DNA from 3 places in the Vagococcus sp. JNUCC 83 genome. Region 2 is predicted to be linked to each of the others. Evidence: predicted binding sites of a transcription regulator. Region 2 holds the regulator's gene; each other region holds the start of a gene.

Region 1 (6,632 bases), 590 kb from region 2:
AATATGGCTTATAAAGATGGGTTATTACATATTTTGGTAAAATGGCCCAATATAAAAGGGTACAATTTCTTAAACTTAGATTTTCAACCTAAGGATGCTAGTAAAAAAATGCCAGAAAAAAATGGAAATAAGGTATGGCCATATATTGCTTCTTATTCAGCTTATAATAATGAAACACATAAAGATGAAACAGGACGAAGTGATTATGAGGAGTTTGTTTTTGATATAAAAGAATCAGAGTTACAAAACTATGATTTAAAAGTAGAAGCTGCAAAAACTCAAACAGTTGTTTCTGGAAATTGGGCAATAAAATTGAAAGAACCAAAAGAAATAGAAAGAAAAACATTAAAAGATATCACACTTAAAAAAGAAAACTTAGTATTATCTAATATAAATCTATCAGGTTTATCTTTAAGTTTTGATGTAAAAGATTCTTCTCGAGAGAAAATGGAAGAGTTGACTTTAGATGTAAAACTAGTGAAAAAAGATGGTGGAATCATTGATGTAACGAAAGACGGTGGCGGTAATATTTACACCGAAAATGGGGAAAGTCACGTTTCTTTAATGTTTGATTACACTGAATTAAGTGATATCGAATTAGTTATAATAAATGGTCAGACACTTAAAGTTAATTAAAAAAAATAAAACCATTCCTGTGCAAACGACAAGTAAAACATAGGAATGGTTTTATTTTAGCTAATTTTGTTCTTCTTTTTTTGTTTGACAGGAATTTCAACTTCAACGACACCATGAGCACGAATGATTTCTACCTCAGGATTGTCGACTGTAGTGTGAAGAAGCTCCTCTAAAACAGTGTTTAATTCTAAATCTTTGATGTCTCGAGTTTTGTTGACTAAAACAACATCAATGTGTGTATCAGCTGTACTGTGAATCACTAACGTTTTTCCTAATGAATAGACACTAACAAATCGGGCATCTGTGTTTTCTAATTGTTTTGAAACTAAAGTTGCATAACTATTCGTAACGTCAATTAATTTCATTATTCTCACCTCATTTTAGTTGTACCGTTCTTTATAAATCAATTATACCACAATGATGAAAAATTAAGGAGAAAAGCTTCCTATTAATATAGGAAAGATTTTCTCCTTAAAAATACTACACTAATTAACTTGTTCTGTTATTGTAATTCTATCATCAACTAGATTAGCAGATAAATGTTTTGCCTCTGGATTATCCAAATAGCAATCAGCAATACCATCTTCAATATACTCTTGTATAGTACGTCTTAAAGGTCTTGCACCCATACTTGCATCATAACCTAATTCAACCAATTTTTCTTTTGTTTCTTCAGTTGTATCAATATGGATACCCTCATCTTGTAATTTTAAGTTAATATCATCAAGCATAAGAGAGACAATAGACAATAAGTTTTCTTTACTTAATGGTTTAAACTCTACTACTCCATCAAATCGGTTTAAAAATTCTGGTTTAAAGTAATGAGAGAGTTGTCCTAAAACAGATTGAGTTGTTCCATCTTTAATGGCACCAAACCCAACACTAGCTTCGACATTTTGCGTTCCGGCATTACTGGTCATAATAATCAGTGTATCCTTAAAGCTTACTGTTCGACCTTGAGCATCAGTTAAACGGCCATCTTCAAGTATTTGCAAGAATAGATGCAGCACATCTGGATGAGCTTTTTCAACTTCATCTAAAAGGATTAAACTATATGGATTTCGTCTCACCCTTTCAGTTAATTGACCAGCTTCGTTGTATCCAACATAACCAGGTGGTGATCCAATCAATTTTGACACGCTATGTTTTTCCATGTACTCACTCATATCAAAGCGAATCATGTTTGATTCATGTCCAAATAATTCTTTTGCTAATTGTTTAGCAAGTTCAGTCTTACCAACACCAGTTGGACCAACAAAAAGAAATGATCCAATAGGGCGACTTTTATTTCCTAATCCAATACGATTTCGTCTAATAGCACGCGATACTTTATCAATGGCTTCGTCTTGGCCAATGACGTGTTTTTTCAACTCACTCGCTAAATGTTTCATTTGTTGTTGTTCAGTTTCTTTTAATTTGCCGACTGGAATACCTGTCATCGTTTCTACCGTTTGTTCCATATCTTCAACTGTGACAATAGGCATACTGTCTTCAGAAACTTGATGAACTTTTAAATCTTCTAACTTTTTGATTTGATCTCTGTAATAAGCAGCTTTTTCAAAATCTTCTTCTTCAGAAGCAATTTGTTTATTAGCTTCTGCTCTAGCAATACGAGAATCTAATACTTTTGGATCAATTGATGGAATGGTTAAATTCTTTTTAGATCCTGTTTCATCAAGTAAGTCAATTGCTTTATCAGGTAAATGCCGATCTTGGATAAAGCGACTCGATAGATGAACAGCCCCTTCAATCGCATCTTCTGTGTATTTAACATGATGATAGTTTTCATATTTTTCTTGGATACCTTTTAAAATATGAATGGTTTCTTCAACAGTTGGTTCATCCACTTTAACTGGTTGCAAACGTCTTTCAAGTGCTGCATCTTTTTCAATAATGCGGTACTCATTAAAAGTGGTTGCACCAACTAATTGCAATTCACCTCGCGCTAACGCAGGTTTTAAAATATTTCCGGCATCCATTGATCCATCATTCACTGAACCGGCACCAACAATTTCATGGATTTCATCGATAAATAAAATGACATTCTTTTGTTCTTTTAACTCAGTGATTAACTGTTTCATACGTTCTTCAAACTGGCCTCTAACACCTGTTCCTTGTACAAGAGAAACCACATCAAGCCTGATAACCTCTTTGTTTTCTAATTTATGTGGGACATCTCCATTCACAATACTTAAAGCTAGTCCCTCGACAACGGCTGTTTTACCAACACCAGGTTCACCTATCAAAACAGGATTATTTTTTGTTCGACGATTTAAAATTTCAATTACACGTTTTATTTCCTTGTCACGACCAATAACTGGATCGATTTTTCCTTCACGTGCTAGTTGAGTTAAGTTTTCACCATATTCTAAAAGAATAGAAGAACCACTTTCTCCCTTTCCTGGTTGTGATTGTTGTTGTGATTGTTTTATTGATTGTGATTGTTTTATTGATTGTGATTGTTGTGCCAACTGCTTGAAAAATTCATTTAATTGACCAAAACCATAGGGATCTTGTGCGAATTTTTCTCTGTTCATTTTATCTTCTTGTGATTTTATCTCTCGGTAACATTGTTGACACAAATCTATTTGTTGTTTTTCTCCATTAAGAGTAGCATGTAGATGGATAGTCGCTTCATTTGTTTTACAGTTTTTACATATCATTAGGCATATCCTCCTTTAATCAAATGAGTTGTCTTTTTTGACCTTTTTTGACCTTAGTTTAATTATATAATGTAAAAATATTTTTTGCAAAAAATTTGTTTTATTAAAAGGTGAATATTACCGAAAATGGGTTGTAATAAAAAACGTTTTATTAACGTAAAGTTTGAAGTTATTATTTAGTGTACAAAATCATGAGTAGAACAAAATAGCTAGTAAAAAATTTTATATTATTTTCTGAAACGTAGCTGAAAAGTTTATAAAAGGATTTTAATATTCTATAGATACCATGGGAAAAAAGTTGTAACTAAGAGAAAAACATGGTATTCTTTATCATTGAAAGGGTTATTTTTTTAGGACAATTTTTGTTTAATTAAATAATCCATCATAAAAATTTTTCACATGACAAAGGAGAAGATAATTATGGAAAAAAAAGAATTTCACGTAGTAGCAGATACAGGTATCCACGCTAGACCAGCAACTTTATTGGTGCAAACAGCTAGCAAGTTCAGCTCAGATGTTAACTTAGAATACAAAGGTAAATCTGTAAACTTAAAATCAATTATGGGCGTTATGTCTTTAGGTGTTGGCCAAGGTGCTGATGTGACAATTACAGCTGAAGGTGCTGACGAAGCAGATGCTATCGCAGCTATCGAAGAAACAATGAAAAAAGAAGGGTTATCTGAATAATGACAAAACAATTGAAAGGTATTGCGGTTAGTGATGGTATTGCAGTTGCTAAAGCATATCTTTTAGTTGAGCCGGATTTATCATTTGAAAAACGTTCAGTTGAAAACGTTGAAGCCGAAGCAGCACGTCTTTCAGATGCTCTTAGTCAATCAACTAAAGATTTGCAAGCAATCAGAGACAAAGCGGTGAAAACTTTAGGTGAAGAAGAAGCACAAGTTTTTGATGCTCACTTAATGGTTTTATCTGACCCTGAATTAATTAGTGCAATTGAAGGAAATATCAAAGATAACAAAGTTAATGCTGAATCAGCGTTAAAAGAAGTAACAGATATGTTTATTGGTATGTTTGAGGCTATGGAAGATAACCCTTACATGCAAGAAAGAGCAGCTGATATTCGCGATGTTACAAAACGCGTGATGAGTCATTTGTTAGGTGTTAAATTACCTGATTTGACAATGATTGATGAAGAAGTTGTTATTGTCGCTGAAGATTTAACTCCAAGTGATACAGCTCAATTAGATCGTAACTTTGTTCGTGCATTTGTTACTAATATTGGTGGGCGTACATCTCACTCTGCTATTATGGCTCGTTCTCTTGAAATTCCAGCTGTTGTTGGCACAAAAGAGATTACAGAGTTTGTTAAAGAAGGGGATATGTTAGCTGTTGACGGTAGTGAAGGTGATGTTATTGTCAACCCAACTGATGATCAAGTAGCTAATTTTAAAGCAAAAGAAAAAGCATTCAACGAATTAAAAGCTGAATGGGATAAATTAAAAAATGCTAAAACAGTAACAGCTGATGGTAAACATCTGGAGTTGGCTGGAAATATTGGAACGCCTAAAGATTTAGAGGGTGTTTTAAGTCATGGTGGAGAAGCAGTAGGGTTATACCGTACTGAATTTTTATACATGGATTCGCCAGATTTTCCAACTGAAGACGAACAGTTTGAAGCATATAAAGCTGTTTTGGAAGGTATGGATGGTAAACCTGTTGTGGTTCGTACAATGGATATTGGTGGGGATAAAGAACTTCCTTACTTGAAATTCCCTGAAGAGATGAATCCATTCTTAGGTTACCGTGCTATCCGTATTTGTCTAGCTGAAGATCAAATGTTCCGTACACAATTACGTGCGTTATTACGTGCGTCTGTTTATGGAAACTTACGTATTATGTTCCCAATGATTGCTACGTTAGCAGAATTTAGAGAAGCAAAAGCTTTACTTGAAGAAGAAAAAGCTAAATTAATTGCTGAAGGTGTAGAAGTGTCAAATGATATTCAAGTTGGTATCATGATTGAAATTCCTGCAGCAGCAGTTATCGCTGATCGTTTTGCGAAAGAAGTAGATTTCTTTAGTATTGGAACAAATGATTTGATTCAATACACAATGGCAGCAGATCGTATGAATGAACGCGTTTCTTACTTATATCAACCATATAACCCTGCAATTTTACGTTTAATTAAAAACGTTATTGATTCAGCTCATGCTGAAGGTAAATGGGCTGGTATGTGTGGAGAAATGGCTGGAGATCAAACAGCTGTGCCACTATTAGTTGGATTAGGTTTAGACGAATTTTCTATGAGTGCAACAAGTATTTTACGTACTCGTAGCTTAATGAAACGTTTAGATTCTAAAAAAATGGCTGAATTAGCAGAAAAAGCAATTACAGAATGTGACACTGCTGATGAGGTTGTTGCCTTAGTAGAAGAATATACAAAATAATTAGTGTTATGAACTATAATTTACTGTATTTATACGGTAAATTATAGTTTTTTTTTATTATTACATGTTAAAATATAAAAAGGTGTATAAATTTCGTATTAAAAATGAGACTGTAGTATGATGTATTGTGACATTGTTTTACGTATTATAGTAGATATTAGGAGTGGATTTTTTGTTAAGGATAAATATGTTTTCATCAGCTGATAAAGTGAAAGGACAGGGAGTTGGTAGCGCCTATACTGAGTTAGTTAACATGCTCAATAAACATTTTTCAACTGAATTTGATATTTCAATTAATAAATTTAACCAATCAGATATTTCACATTATCATACAGTTGATCCACAATTCTTTTTGTCTACATTTCAAAAAAAGAAACGTGGAACAACGATTGGGTACGTTCATTTTTTACCAGAAACATTAGAGGGAAGCCTAACGTTGTTTTCTCCCTTCAAAAAAATATTTGATTGGTATTTGATACGATTTTATGGTCGAATGGATAAATTAGTCGTTGTGAATCCAACGTTTATTCCAAAACTTGTTGAAGCAGGATTAAAAGAAGAACGAATTACTTATATTCCTAATTTCGTTTCAAATGAAAAATTTTACGAAGTAACAACGGATAAAAAAAATGAATGGCGACGAAACTATCATATTCCTAAAGATCAATTAGTTATCCTTGGGACCGGTCAGATTCAACAGAGAAAGGGTATTGATGATTTTGTTCAATTGGCTATTGATAATCCAGATATCCAATTTATTTGGGCAGGAGGCTTTTCATTTGGTAAAATGACAGACGGGTATGATCGTTACAAAAAAATATACGATAATCCACCAAAGAATCTATTATTTACGGGGATTGTTGATAGAGAAGAAATTATGCGATTATATAACATTGCGGATGTTTTTTTATTGCCATCTTACAAT
Region 2 (6,632 bases):
ACTCTAGAGATAGAGCTTTCCCTTCGGGGACAAAGTGACAGGTGGTGCATGGTTGTCGTCAGCTCGTGTCGTGAGATGTTGGGTTAAGTCCCGCAACGAGCGCAACCCTTATTGTTAGTTGCCATCATTCAGTTGGGCACTCTAGCGAGACTGCCGGTGACAAACCGGAGGAAGGTGGGGATGACGTCAAATCATCATGCCCCTTATGACCTGGGCTACACACGTGCTACAATGGACAGTACAATGAGTTGCGAGACCGCGAGGTTTAGCTAATCTCTTAAAGCTGTTCTCAGTTCGGATTGTAGGCTGCAACTCGCCTACATGAAGCCGGAATCGCTAGTAATCGTGGATCAGCATGCCACGGTGAATACGTTCCCGGGCCTTGTACACACCGCCCGTCACACCACGAGAGTTTGTAACACCCAAAGTCGGTGAGGTAACCTTTTGGAGCCAGCCGCCTAAGGTGGGATAGATGATTGGGGTGAAGTCGTAACAAGGTAGCCGTATCGGAAGGTGCGGCTGGATCACCTCCTTTCTAAGGATAATTACGGAAAACACATTTTGTCTTTACTTTGTTCAGTTTTGAGAGGTCTACTCTCAAAAAGTATTTGTTCATTGAAAACTGGATAGTTGAAGTTAGATATCAATATAAACCGAGAACACCGCGTTGAATAGTTTCTTTTAAAGAACTGTGAAATGTGTTAATAATTATCTATCGCTAGGTAGTTATTAATAAAAAACAAGCTAACCGTTAGGTTAGAAAAGGTTAAGTGAATAAGGGCGCACGGTGGATGCCTTGGCACTAGAAGCCGATGAAGGACGGGACTAACACCGATATGCTTCGGGGAGCTGTAAGTAAGCTATGATCCGGAGATTTCCGAATGGGGGAACCCAATATCTTTTATAGGATATTATCTAATAGTGAATACATAGCTATTAGAAGGTAGACGCAGAGAACTGAAACATCTAAGTACCTGCAGGAAGAGAAAGAAAAATCGATTTCCTTAGTAGCGGCGAGCGAAACGGAAACAGCCCAAACCAACAAGCTTGCTTGTTGGGGTTGTAGGACTCAGCTGTGGTAGCTGTTGTGGATAGTCGAATCGACTTGGAAAGGTCAGCCGTAGCGGGTAAAAGCCCCGTAGACGAAATTGACAACACACCTATGAGTATCCTGAGTACGGCGGAACACGAGAAATTCCGTCGGAATCCGGGAGGACCATCTCCCAAGGCTAAATACTCTCTAGTGACCGATAGTGAACCAGTACCGTGAGGGAAAGGTGAAAAGCACCCCGGAAGGGGAGTGAAATAGAACCTGAAACCGTGTGCTTACAAGAAGTTAGAGCCCGTTAATGGGTGATAGCGTGCCTTTTGCAGAATGAACCGGCGAGTTACGATAGCATGCGAGGTTAAGCTGAAGAAGCGGAGCCGTAGCGAAAGCGAGTCTGAATAGGGCGAATGAGTATGTTGTCGTAGACCCGAAACCATGTGACCTACCCATGTCCAGGTTGAAGGTGTGGTAAAACGCACTGGAGGACCGAACCCACGTACGTTGAAAAGTGCGGGGATGAGGTGTGGGTAGCGGAGAAATTCCAAACGAACTTGGAGATAGCTGGTTCTCTCCGAAATAGCTTTAGGGCTAGCCTCGGATTTGAGAATGATGGAGGTAGAGCACTGTTTGGACTAGGGGCCCGTCTTGGGTTACCGAATTCAGATAAACTCCGAATGCCATTCATTTATATCCGGGAGTCAGACAGTGAGTGATAAGATCCATTGTCGAAAGGGAAACAGCCCAGACCACCAGCTAAGGTCCCAAAATACATGTTAAGTGGAAAAGGATGTGAGGGTGCACAAACAACTAGGATGTTGGCTCAGAAGCAGCCACCATTTAAAGAGTGCGTAATAGCTCACTAGTCGAGTGCCCTTGCGCCGAAAATGTACCGGGGCTAAACATGTTACCGAAGCTGTGGATAGAACCTTTGGTTCTATGGTAGGAGAGCGTTCTAAGGGCGTTGAAGCTGGATCGTAAGGACTGGTGGAGCGCTTAGAAGTGAGAATGCCGGTATGAGTAGCGAAAGACAGGTGAGAATCCTGTCCACCGAATGACTAAGGTTTCCTGGGGAAGGCTCGTCCTCCCAGGGTTAGTCGGGACCTAAGCTGAGGCCGATAGGCGTAGGCGATGGACAACAGGTTGAGATTCCTGTACTCGTTTGTTTTGTTTGAACAATGGAGGGACACAGGAGGCTATGGGATCGTGCGACTGGAAGTGCACGTTCAAGCAACAAGTCTTGATAAGAGTTAAATGCTTTTATCTTTAAGGACGAGTTGTGATGAGTAGGGAAATAAAGTACCGAAGTCTCAATGTCACACTGTCAAGAAAAGCTTCTAGTTAGAAACAAATGACCCGTACCGCAAACCGACACAGGTAGTCGAGGAGAGAATCCTAAGGTGAGCGAGAGAACTCTCGTTAAGGAACTCGGCAAAATGACCCCGTAACTTCGGGAGAAGGGGTGCTGAACGCAAGTTCAGCCGCAGTGAATAGGCCCAAGCGACTGTTTATCAAAAACACAGGTCTCTGCAAAATCGAAAGATGACGTATAGGGGCTGACGCCTGCCCGGTGCTGGAAGGTTAAGAGGATGGGTTAGCAATAGCGAAGCTCAAAATTGAAGCCCCAGTAAACGGCGGCCGTAACTATAACGGTCCTAAGGTAGCGAAATTCCTTGTCGGGTAAGTTCCGACCCGCACGAAAGGCGTAACGATTTGGGCACTGTCTCAACGAGAGACTCGGTGAAATTTTAGTACCTGTGAAGATGCAGGTTACCCGCGACAGGACGGAAAGACCCCATGGAGCTTTACTGTAGTTTGATATTGAATGTTTGTGACATATGTACAGGATAGGTAGGAGCCGTAGAAGTCGGAACGCTAGTTTCGATGGAGGCGCTGGTGGGATACTACCCTTGTGTTATGACCATTCTAACCCGCACCACTTATCGTGGTGGGAGACAGTGTCAGATGGACAGTTTGACTGGGGCGGTCGCCTCCCAAAAGGTAACGGAGGCGCCCAAAGGTTCCCTCAGAATGGTTGGAAATCATTCGTAGAGTGCAAAGGCAGAAGGGAGCTTGACTGCGAGAGCTACAACTCGAGCAGGGACGAAAGTCGGGCTTAGTGATCCGGTGGTTCCGCATGGAAGGGCCATCGCTCAACGGATAAAAGCTACCCTGGGGATAACAGGCTTATCTCCCCCAAGAGTTCACATCGACGGGGAGGTTTGGCACCTCGATGTCGGCTCGTCGCATCCTGGGGCTGTAGTCGGTCCCAAGGGTTGGGCTGTTCGCCCATTAAAGCGGCACGCGAGCTGGGTTCAGAACGTCGTGAGACAGTTCGGTCCCTATCCGTCGCGGGCGTTGGAAATTTGAGAGGAGCTGTCCTTAGTACGAGAGGACCGGGATGGACATACCTCTGGTGTACCAGTTGTTCTGCCAAGGGCATTGCTGGGTAGCTATGTATGGACGGGATAAACGCTGAAAGCATCTAAGCGTGAAGCCCCCCTCAAGATGAGATTTCCCATTCCTTTAAGGAAGTAAGACCCCTGAAAGATGATCAGGTAGATAGGCTAGGAGTGGAAGTACAGTGATGTATGGAGCGGACTAGTACTAATCGGTCGAGGACTTAACCAAGATAGCGGTGGAAGAATATATTGATACTAACAAAACATCCAGTTTTGAGTGAATAAACACTCAACAGAAATAAAAAGTGCGGTGGCGATGGCAAGAAGGATACACCTGTAACCATGCCGAACACAGAAGTTAAGCTTCTTAGCGCCGAGGGTAGTGAAGGGTTTCCCTTTGTGAGAGTAGGACGTTGCCGTGCTTTTATTTTTATCCGGCATAGCTCAGTTGGTAGTAGCGCATGACTGTTAATCATGATGTCGTAGGTTCGAGTCCTACTGCCGGAGTTCTTTTTATATAAGGTTAAAACTCAGGAGAGTTGTCCGAGTTGGCCGAAGGAGCATGATTGGAAATCATGTAGGCGGTAATAACTGTCTCAAGGGTTCGAATCCCTTACTCTCCGTTTTAAAAGAAAAAGATAATTAATTGGCCCGTTGGTCAAGCGGTTAAGACACCGCCCTTTCACGGCGGTAACACGGGTTCGAGTCCCGTACGGGTCATAAAATATAATATCTACAATAAAAGGTTCCGTGGTGTAGGGGTTAACATGCCTGCCTGTCACGCAGGAGATCGCGGGTTCGATTCCCGTCGGGACCGTTATTGGCGCAGTAGCTCAGTTGGTAGAGCAACGGATTGAAGCTCCGTGTGTCGGCAGTTCGATTCTGTCTTGCGCCATTTGGAGGGGTAGCGAAGTGGCTAAACGCGGCGGACTGTAAATCCGCTCCTTCGGGTTCGGCAGTTCGAATCTGCCCCCCTCCATATTTAAAGGGGTATAGTTTAGTGGTAGAACTACGGTCTCCAAAACCGTCAGCGTGGGTTCGAGTCCTACTACCCCTGTTTTAATATGGCGACTGTGGCGAAGTGGTTAACGCACCGGATTGTGGCTCCGGCATTCGTGGGTTCGATTCCCATCAGTCGCCTTTTTTGTTAATGGGCTATAGCCAAGCGGTAAGGCAACGGACTTTGACTCCGTCACTCGTTGGTTCGAATCCAGCTAGCCCAGTTTATTTAAAGGCGGTATAGCCAAGTGGTAAGGCAGAGGTCTGCAAAACCTTTATCATCGGTTCAAATCCGGTTACCGCCTCTTGTTTTGCCGGCGTGGCGGAATTGGCAGACGCGCTGGACTCAAAATCCAGTGCCCTCACGGGCGTGCCGGTTCGACCCCGGCCGCCGGTATAGTAGCTGACTGTTTAAACATCATCGTTAATTACGATGATGTTTTTTTGTATAGAGATGTTTAAGATGTTTAAAACGTGTTGTTTTACATAAATTCAATCTAAATAGTATGAATATAATAAATTATTTTGTATAATAAAGGTCAATATAAGTCAATTTGTCTTTAAACGTAAGAGGTGGTGATAGTATGGGTAATAAAAATATGTCTGATATAATTGAAGACTATTTAAAAGAATTACTAAAAGAAGAAGATATTATTGAAATTAAACGCGCAGAAATAGCGGAACAATTTAATTGTGTCCCATCACAAATTAATTATGTCATAAATACTAGATTTACGGTTCCTAAAGGTTATAGGGTTGAGAGTAAACGTGGTGGTGGTGGGTATATTCGAATTGTTAAAGTTAAATTAATACAATACACCACGAAATTATGTGAAGAAATACCAAATATGATAAGTAATGGTTTAACTGAAAGTGAAGCATTTGCTATTTTAAATGAATTACAAGATAATGATATTATTACATTTAGAGAAAAACATTTATTGCATGCTACTTTTAAATTAACAGGTATTAGTCGTTCTCCTGAAGAAAAATTATTACGAGCAAATATGATGATTGACGTGTTAGAACGCTTAACTTATGAAGAAGAGGAGCGAGATATATGAGCGAATTATTTACTAAACGGTCAAATGATGTACTAAATTTAGCACAAGAGAGTGCAAAATATTTTAGACATGATGTTGTAGGAACTGAAGATATATTAATTGGATTATTAAAAGAGCCAAGAGGAATTGGTGGGAAATCAATTCGTCAGCTTAATATAGGGGAGGACGATTTATTTGAAGAAGTAGAACAAGTCGTTCAGTATGGTAAGTACAAAGCAAAATCAACAGAATTACTGCCATATTCACCTAGAGCAAAAGATGTACTAGCGTTTGCTGGTGATGAGAGTAAGCGTTTAGGAGCACCAAGCATTGGAACAGAGCATATTTTGTTGGCTTTGATTAGAGAGGATACGCTTTTATCTGCAAGGATTTTACAAAATTTAGGGGTTGAGTTACCTAAATTACGTAAAGATATTTTAAAACGTATCGGAATAACTGAAAATAGTAAAAATGGGAAGTCTAAAAAGGTAGGTAAATCTCCTCGAAATGACGGAACGCCGACACTGGATTCTTTAGCAAGGGATTTAACTCAAAGTGCTCGAGAAAGTCGTTTAGACCCATTAGTTGGCAGAGACGTAGAGGTTGATCGCCTTATACAAGTATTAAGTAGACGAACTAAGAATAATCCTGTTCTTGTAGGGGAGCCTGGTGTAGGGAAAACAGCTATAGCTGAAGGTCTAGCTCAAAGAATAGTCGAAGCTAAAGTACCAAAAGACATGAGAAACAAACGAGTAATGATGCTTGATATGGGAGCTGTGGTAGCTGGAACAAAATACCGTGGTGAATTTGAAGACCGAATGAAAAAATTGGTTGATGAAATTTATCATGATGGTGAAGTTATCTTATTTATTGATGAGTTGCATACTCTAATAGGCGCTGGTGGCGCTGAGGGTGCGATTGATGCGTCTAATATCTTAAAACCAGCACTAGCTCGTGGAGAGTTACAAACAATCGGCGCGACGACACTTGATGAGTATCAAAAATATATAGAAAAAGATTCTGCATTAGAACGTCGTTTTGCTAAAATTATGGTAGATGAGCCAACAGAAGAAGAGACAGTTGCAATCTTGTCTGGATTAAAAAATAAATATGAAGAACATCATCAAGTAGCTATTAATGATG
Region 3 (6,632 bases), 780 kb from region 2:
ATTTGTGCATCTGTTAAGTCATTGATTGCTACAACTTCTAATCCTTCAACTTCTTGAATACGACGGAATGCTAAGCGTCCGATACGTCCAAAACCATTAATACCTACTTTAACTGTCATGTGAGATTTCCTCCTTTAGAAAATCGAAAAAAATTTATTTATTTTAAAGAGTTTCCTCTTTTAAAATCTGTTTAGCAGCTCCCTCATCTGTGATTAGCCACGTTTGTTTAGGAGCGTTTTTGATGTATGCTTCAATTGCACGAGCTTTTGTTTTACCACCAGCAACGGCAATCACATACGGTATTTTTTGAAGATCTTTCATTTGAAGACCGATTCGAGGTATTTTATAGACGACCTCTCCGTCTTGGTTGAAGAAGTAACCAAACGATTCGGCAACTGCTCCTTCATTAGAAAGCATTGCTAAATCACTTGCACTCATGTTACGGCGTTTTGCCATATGGAGTGCTCTTCCTATACTGTGAATGACAACGTTCGATTTAGAAATCAATTCCAAAACACGCTGGACTGTCGGTTCATGTAAAAGTAACTCATAAGTTTCAGAACTGACTTGCTCTGGAACATATAGAACTTTAAATTCACCACCAGTTTGTTCTGCCATGGTTGCACTTATAGAATTAGCTTGAGTTTGGATAGTTTCACCAATCCCTCCTCTTGCTGGAACAAAAATATTATGTCTTTCAGGTGTTTCTAGTTTGTACATGGATTGACTAACTGTTGCCATTGTTGTCCCACCCATAACGGCAATTACATTTTCACCATCTGGTAAACGTGCCGAAAGAATATCGGAAATTAATTCTCCAAATTTTTCTAACACCTTGCTTTCAACATCGCTATCTCCTGGTGTAATCAAACACCTTTCGATTCCAAGTTTACTTGCAAGTTTTTTTTCAAGGACACGATTGCCCGTTTGCTCTGCCATGACTATTTCTAAATCACTATAAAGACTTAACCCTTTTTCAGTAAGCGACATCCCAATTTTAGATACCTCTATCAAACTTAGCTGTTTTAAAACTTCTGTTTCACTTCGAAGTATCCGCTCAGTTAAATTTACCTTTTCAGATAACTTTCTTCGTCCAACTGGTTGATTCCAATAGATATTCCGTAATATACGAAACCGTTGTTCAATCACTTGAATCATGTCAGGAGCAATCTGTTCAATAATATCAAAATCATTGCTCATAGATTATACTCCCCAACCTCAGGGACATTTAAAGTCCAATGTAGACTTTTTTTGACCCACATATTGTATTTTTATAGGGCTGATGCAAAATACTTAACTATTTCGTCCAACCCTTACACGCTTATAATAACAAGTCTTGATAAATAATACAAGTCTGACACTCAACTTTTTTATATTAATCATCAAATCTCTTTCGTTTCGATGAAGATTGAATCCCCAATTCTTCTCGGTACTTGGCAACAGTCCGCCGAGAGATATCGATTCCTTGTTCATGTAGATAATTTACAATTTTTTGATCTGACAAAGGTTTGGCTTTATTTTCACTATTAATTAACTCTTTTATTGTTTCTTTTATCCTGCTAGTTGCCACAAAACTTTCCGAATTTTTTTGTTCTAACCCTGTCGTAAAGAAACTACGCAATTCAAACACACCAAAATCTGTTGTCAGATATTTACCATTAACTGCTCGGCTTATAGTTGATTCATGTAACGATAGTTCAGTGGCTAAATCTTTCAGCTTCATCGGTTTAAGAGGATGCGTACTTTCAAAGAAAAAATCAGATTGCTTTTTAACAATCTCTTCCCCAACTCTGAGTATTGTATCGCCACGTTGCTCTAAAGATTTCTTTATCCATTCAAATTCTGATTTTTTTTCCTTTAAATACGTTTCTACTTCTTTTCCACCTTCTCGTGACATTTTTTCAAAATAACTTGATTGAAAACTGACTTTAGGTTTTCCTACTTTAGTAGATGAAACAGAAATATTCTTATTTTTTTTATCTACTTTAACCACCAAATCAGGATATATCAGGCTATTTTCATACGATTGACATATTGTTCCAGGATTTGGATCTAATTTTTTAATATAGTCAAATATTTCTTGTATATCTGATAAACTAATCCCTAATTTTTTTTCAATTCTTTGCCATTTACGGTTTGCTAACTCGTCAAAGTATTCTTCAAGGACTAGATAAGCTTGGTTAGGTGCTTCATCATCTCTCTCGGTTTGAAGCATTAAACATTCTTGCAGTCTCCTAGCCCCAACTCCAGCTGGTTCTAACATCTGTATTAACGTGAGTGCATCTAATACTTCAATATACGAGGCTTGCGTTATTTTTGTTGCTTCTTCTATAGATAATGTTAAATAACCATTTGTATCGATAAACTCTACTAAAAACAAACTTAGCTTCCTTAATGGTGTATCTCGATAATTTAAATGGATTTGTTCAATAAGATAATGAAATAATGATTGAGTACTTTCTGGAATTTGATTCATCCAATCCATTTTGCCATCATCTTGTCCATTAGTAGAATAACTTGATTCTAATATTGGAAAATCCATTTCGGTAACGGTTACATCAATTAGTGGATTTTCCAGCGTTTTTTCGTTTAAAAAAGTTAGGAGTTCTTCTGTACCAAATTGCAGCATCTTTATTGATTGTTGAAGTTGTTGTGTCATTGCAAGCTTTTGAGTTTGGATCTGGCTTTGACCTTGTCGAAGATTTTGCGTAAACTTCATTATCTTTTCCTCCAATTCATCTTGCTATTTAAGTTTTTTTTGGTAAACTAGTACAAGTAGATGCGCCCTTAGTGTAGTGGATATCACGCAAGATTCCGGTTCTTGAGACGGGGGTTCGATTCCCTTAGGGCGTGTTGCTTTTGTTTTATGAAAGTATATCATATTTTAGCACACTATTTTTGAGGACAGATGTCCTTTTTATTTACTTTTAATTTTTTTGACCTTTGTTGACCTTTTTTGCGCTAAATTCTAGGTAGATTAAAAAGAGTGTGTTAAAATAATACAAGTAGCGTTACTTATAGGAGGAATTTATATGAATTTAATACCAACAGTTATTGAACAATCTGCTAGAGGTGAACGTGCTTATGACATTTATTCTCGTTTACTAAAAGATCGTATTATTATGTTAAGCGGTCCTATTGATGATAACGTCGCAAACAGTGTCATTGCACAGTTATTATTTTTAGATGCACAAGATCCAGAAAAAGACATCTATCTTTATATTAACTCACCAGGTGGAAGTGTTTCAGCAGGTCTTGCAATCTATGACACAATGAATTTTGTTAAATCAGATATTCAAACAATCGTACTTGGAATGGCTGCTTCAATGGGAAGTTTCCTATTATCTTCTGGAACTAAAGGGAAACGTTTTGCTTTACCAAATGCGGAGATCATGATTCATCAACCTTTAGGAGGAGCACAAGGACAAGCAACTGAAATTGAAATTGCTGCTCGTCACATTCTTAATACCAGAGAACGCCTAAATAAAATTCTAGCTGAAAACACTGGACAACCAATCGAAGTAATCGAAAAAGATACTGATAGAGATAACTTTATGTCAGCAGAAGATGCTAAAGAATATGGCTTAATTGACGAAGTTATGGTAAATAGTGCAGCACTTAAATAAGGAGATATTTTATGAGTACTAGTCAAATAGATACATCAAAGGTAAATAGCTCTGTTGGCATTAAAATCGGCAATGAACAAGCACAAAATGTCTTAATCGAATTTGTGAACCTACGTTGTCCATACTGTAAACAATGGTGGGAAGAAAAATTAGACTTAATCTCGCATGAAGTATCTATTGATAATCTTCATTACGTGATTAAATTATTTAACAAAACATCACCTAGCTTAATGTTAGGGAACGTTATGCATCAGTATGTCCCTACAGATGATTCTGCCATAGAGATAATCACTAAAATTTACGCCACACAAAGTGAGTGGGGCAACTTAGATTCTGTTAAAGAAGTTGAGACATTTGCCGAATCAACGTTAGGCTTAAAAAAACAAGACAACACGACTATGTTGCAAAATATTGTTAAAGAAACAATAGATGCTAACATTCGTTTTGTTCCAACTTTAATTGTAGATGATATCGATTTTGATCAAAAAATATCAAATGATGACTTTATCTCTTTATTTAAACATTAAAAAAACGAGGCTGACCCAAAAGTAAGTTTTTAAATGAAAATCACTAAACTAACAAAACAGAAATCCCATGAAGTCAGTGTTTTAATAAACTGATTTCATGGGATTTTTCTATTTTAAGACTTTTGGGTCAGCCTCGTTTTTTTATACTATCACTGTTAAAGTTGCTGCAACTAGAATTAAAACAAGTCCTAAAATAGTTATTTTCATTTCTTTCGATGTTTTCTTTTGTCCTAAAACCCATATACCAGTTAACGTTGCTAAAACAACAGAAGTTTGGGATAAAATAAACCCTGTTGCAAGACCATTCATATTAGGTTGAGCTGATATCAAATAAGTAAGAGCAGCAAAAGCAAAGAAAAAGCCTGAAATTATTTGTTTATATGATACAACTTGTGTTAAAGCATTCTCTTTTTCTTTCACAGCTATTATCAAACTATAAACAACCGCTACTAAAACCATACCAATAGCTTGAGGTAGAAAAGCACTTAAACCAGTTAGACTTGTTTCTTGTGGTGCAGCAGAATACAACCAATACCCTATTTCACCAATCGCTAAAATTATTACAGCTTTTTTAATATTATTTGTTTCCGTTGTATCTTTTTTCTCTGACCAAACCGTTAATCTGGCACCAATAATAATCAATACAAGTGCTAAAACGCCAACCAACTTATCTATCATTGTCGGCCAATTGCCTAGATGAACCACTCCCCATAAAGAAGCCACTATCAATTGAAATGCAGTTGTAATGGGCATAGCTCTTGATGAACCCACTAGCTCAAACGATTTAAATGTCAATATTTGAGCACTTGCCCAACCGATGCCAGATAAAATACCAAGAACCAAATCCATGCTTGTTGGTAATGTTACATCATTGACAAAAAATAATATAATCGCAAAAATCAGTGTACCTAGTGTAGAACCTACTATCTGATTGACTGGCTTTCCGCCAATTTTTGAAGCAATCGTTGGGTATAAACCCCAACCTAGTAATGGTCCTAACCCTATCAATAATGCTGTCATTTTTAAAAAATCCCCCTGGTAAATGTTTTAATTAAAATGTTACGCCACTTTCCAATAATATATTTGCGTAAGGTGTCATTTCACCTGTACGAATAAATGCATGTGTTTCAGACAATTTTCCCTTCATATCATTATGAGGTATGAATTCAATAGGTACATCTTTGAATCTTTCTTCAATGCTTAATAAAACAGTTGGATTAGCTGTCTTAATTTCTTCAGCTAGGAAAATTTTCTGTACCTCAAGTTCTTCTAAAACATTATCTAACACATCTAAAAAACTCGGAACGCCATTTGTTACTGCTAGATCAATTTTTTTAGTATCACGTGGCACTGGCATACCAGCATCTCCAATACTTAACAAGTCAAAATGACCCATATTAGCAATAACTTTTGATATTTCGCTATTAATAACAGCTGATTTTTTCATTAGTTAATCTCCTTTATTTCATTTTCAAATGGTATGGAAGGTTGTGCCCCGTATCTTTGAACAGTAAGCGATGAGGCCTTATTTCCATAATCAATCGCTTCAGCAATATTAGAAAAATCAGTTTCTAACCGACTAGCTAAAGCTCCAATAAATGTATCTCCAGCAGCAGTCGTATCAACTGCTTTAACTTTATATGCTGGGACAAATCCACAATGGTTATTATAATCAAAATATGCACCACGACGACCTAATGTGATAATCACTACCTCAATGCCTAAATCGTGTAATTTTTTTGCGGCAAGTTTTATTGATGTATCATCAGTTAGAGTAACCCCCGTAATTAGTTCAGTTTCTGTCTCGTTTGGAATGATTATATCTGTCAATGCTAATAGTTCTTTTGATATATCTTTCACAGCTGGTGCAGGATTTAAGATAGTCTTTACGTTTGATTTCTTGGCTAATTTAAAAGATTCGACTGTTCCAGTGATAGCACTTTCAAACTGTGAAATTAAAAAGTCACTCGATGAAATAGTGGATTCATATTCATTGGCCATGGCACCATCAATCTTGTTATTGGCTCCAGCATAAATCATGATACTATTTTCACCTGATTCATCGACCGTAATAAACGCTTGACCTGTTGATTCATTATCAATGGTTGTAATTCCAGAAACATCTATTTCTTCACCTTCAAGTAATTCTAACATCACTTTTCCGGCAGCATCGTTTCCTACAGCACCAATAAAAGATGTTTGCGCTCCTGAACGCTTGCTAGCTACAGCTTGATTAGCACCTTTTCCACCACCAGCAGTAAAATGTTCCATTGCATGAATTGTTTCTCCTGGCTTAGCCATTTCTTTAACTCGTAAAGTTGTATCAAGGTTAATACTCCCTATAATCGTTACATGATTCATCACACAGTTCCCCCTATTCATTTTTAATTAAAACGTTTTAGTAAAACGTTTTAATTTATCTTTCGAAAAAAATATAGCACACTTTGAAATAGTTTTCAAGGGTGTGCTACAGAAAAAC

Evidence for each region. Region 2 encodes CtsR, which represses protease genes until heat stress. Its sites were predicted from a motif close to TTGGTCAAAAAAGGTCAAANA; they were not measured.
Region 1: a site for CtsR is predicted at 3,334-3,354, ahead of JNUCC83_RS01705 (ATP-dependent Clp protease ATP-binding subunit). Genes of this name have one in related genera too.
Region 3: a site for CtsR is predicted at 2,934-2,954, ahead of clpP (ATP-dependent Clp endopeptidase proteolytic subunit ClpP). Genes of this name have one in related genera too.

The regions. Positions count from the first base shown of each region.
Region 1 covers NZ_CM132204.1:357,782-364,413, forward strand. The annotation lists gene JNUCC83_RS01695 (DUF4179 domain-containing protein) at 1-636, shown strand, start outside; gene JNUCC83_RS01700 (DUF1827 family protein) at 693-1,001, opposite strand; gene JNUCC83_RS01705 (ATP-dependent Clp protease ATP-binding subunit) at 1,122-3,299, opposite strand; gene JNUCC83_RS01710 (phosphocarrier protein HPr) at 3,720-3,986, shown strand; gene ptsP (phosphoenolpyruvate--protein phosphotransferase) at 3,986-5,707, shown strand; gene JNUCC83_RS01720 (glycosyltransferase family 4 protein) at 5,880-6,632, shown strand, end outside.
Region 2 covers NZ_CM132204.1:2,239,868-2,246,499, forward strand. The annotation lists rRNA gene JNUCC83_RS10990 (16S ribosomal RNA) at 1-535, shown strand, start outside; rRNA gene JNUCC83_RS10995 (23S ribosomal RNA) at 765-3,676, shown strand; rRNA gene rrf (5S ribosomal RNA) at 3,754-3,869, shown strand; tRNA gene JNUCC83_RS11005 (tRNA-Asn) at 3,881-3,954, shown strand; tRNA gene JNUCC83_RS11010 (tRNA-Ser) at 3,981-4,070, shown strand; tRNA gene JNUCC83_RS11015 (tRNA-Glu) at 4,096-4,167, shown strand; tRNA gene JNUCC83_RS11020 (tRNA-Asp) at 4,192-4,264, shown strand; tRNA gene JNUCC83_RS11025 (tRNA-Phe) at 4,270-4,342, shown strand; tRNA gene JNUCC83_RS11030 (tRNA-Tyr) at 4,346-4,426, shown strand; tRNA gene JNUCC83_RS11035 (tRNA-Trp) at 4,434-4,504, shown strand; tRNA gene JNUCC83_RS11040 (tRNA-His) at 4,515-4,587, shown strand; tRNA gene JNUCC83_RS11045 (tRNA-Gln) at 4,599-4,670, shown strand; tRNA gene JNUCC83_RS11050 (tRNA-Cys) at 4,681-4,751, shown strand; tRNA gene JNUCC83_RS11055 (tRNA-Leu) at 4,760-4,843, shown strand; gene JNUCC83_RS11060 (CtsR family transcriptional regulator) at 5,031-5,510, shown strand; gene JNUCC83_RS11065 (ATP-dependent Clp protease ATP-binding subunit) at 5,507-6,632, shown strand, end outside.
Region 3 covers NZ_CM132204.1:548,389-555,020, reverse strand. The annotation lists gene gap (type I glyceraldehyde-3-phosphate dehydrogenase) at 1-119, opposite strand, end outside; gene JNUCC83_RS02615 (sugar-binding transcriptional regulator) at 163-1,200, opposite strand; gene rpoN (RNA polymerase factor sigma-54) at 1,376-2,719, opposite strand; tRNA gene JNUCC83_RS02605 (tRNA-Arg) at 2,782-2,853, shown strand; gene clpP (ATP-dependent Clp endopeptidase proteolytic subunit ClpP) at 3,033-3,626, shown strand; gene JNUCC83_RS02595 (thioredoxin domain-containing protein) at 3,638-4,153, shown strand; gene rbsU (ribose/proton symporter RbsU) at 4,295-5,173, opposite strand; gene rbsD (D-ribose pyranase) at 5,205-5,600, opposite strand; gene rbsK (ribokinase) at 5,600-6,514, opposite strand; gene rbsR (ribose utilization transcriptional repressor RbsR) at 6,610-6,632, opposite strand, start outside.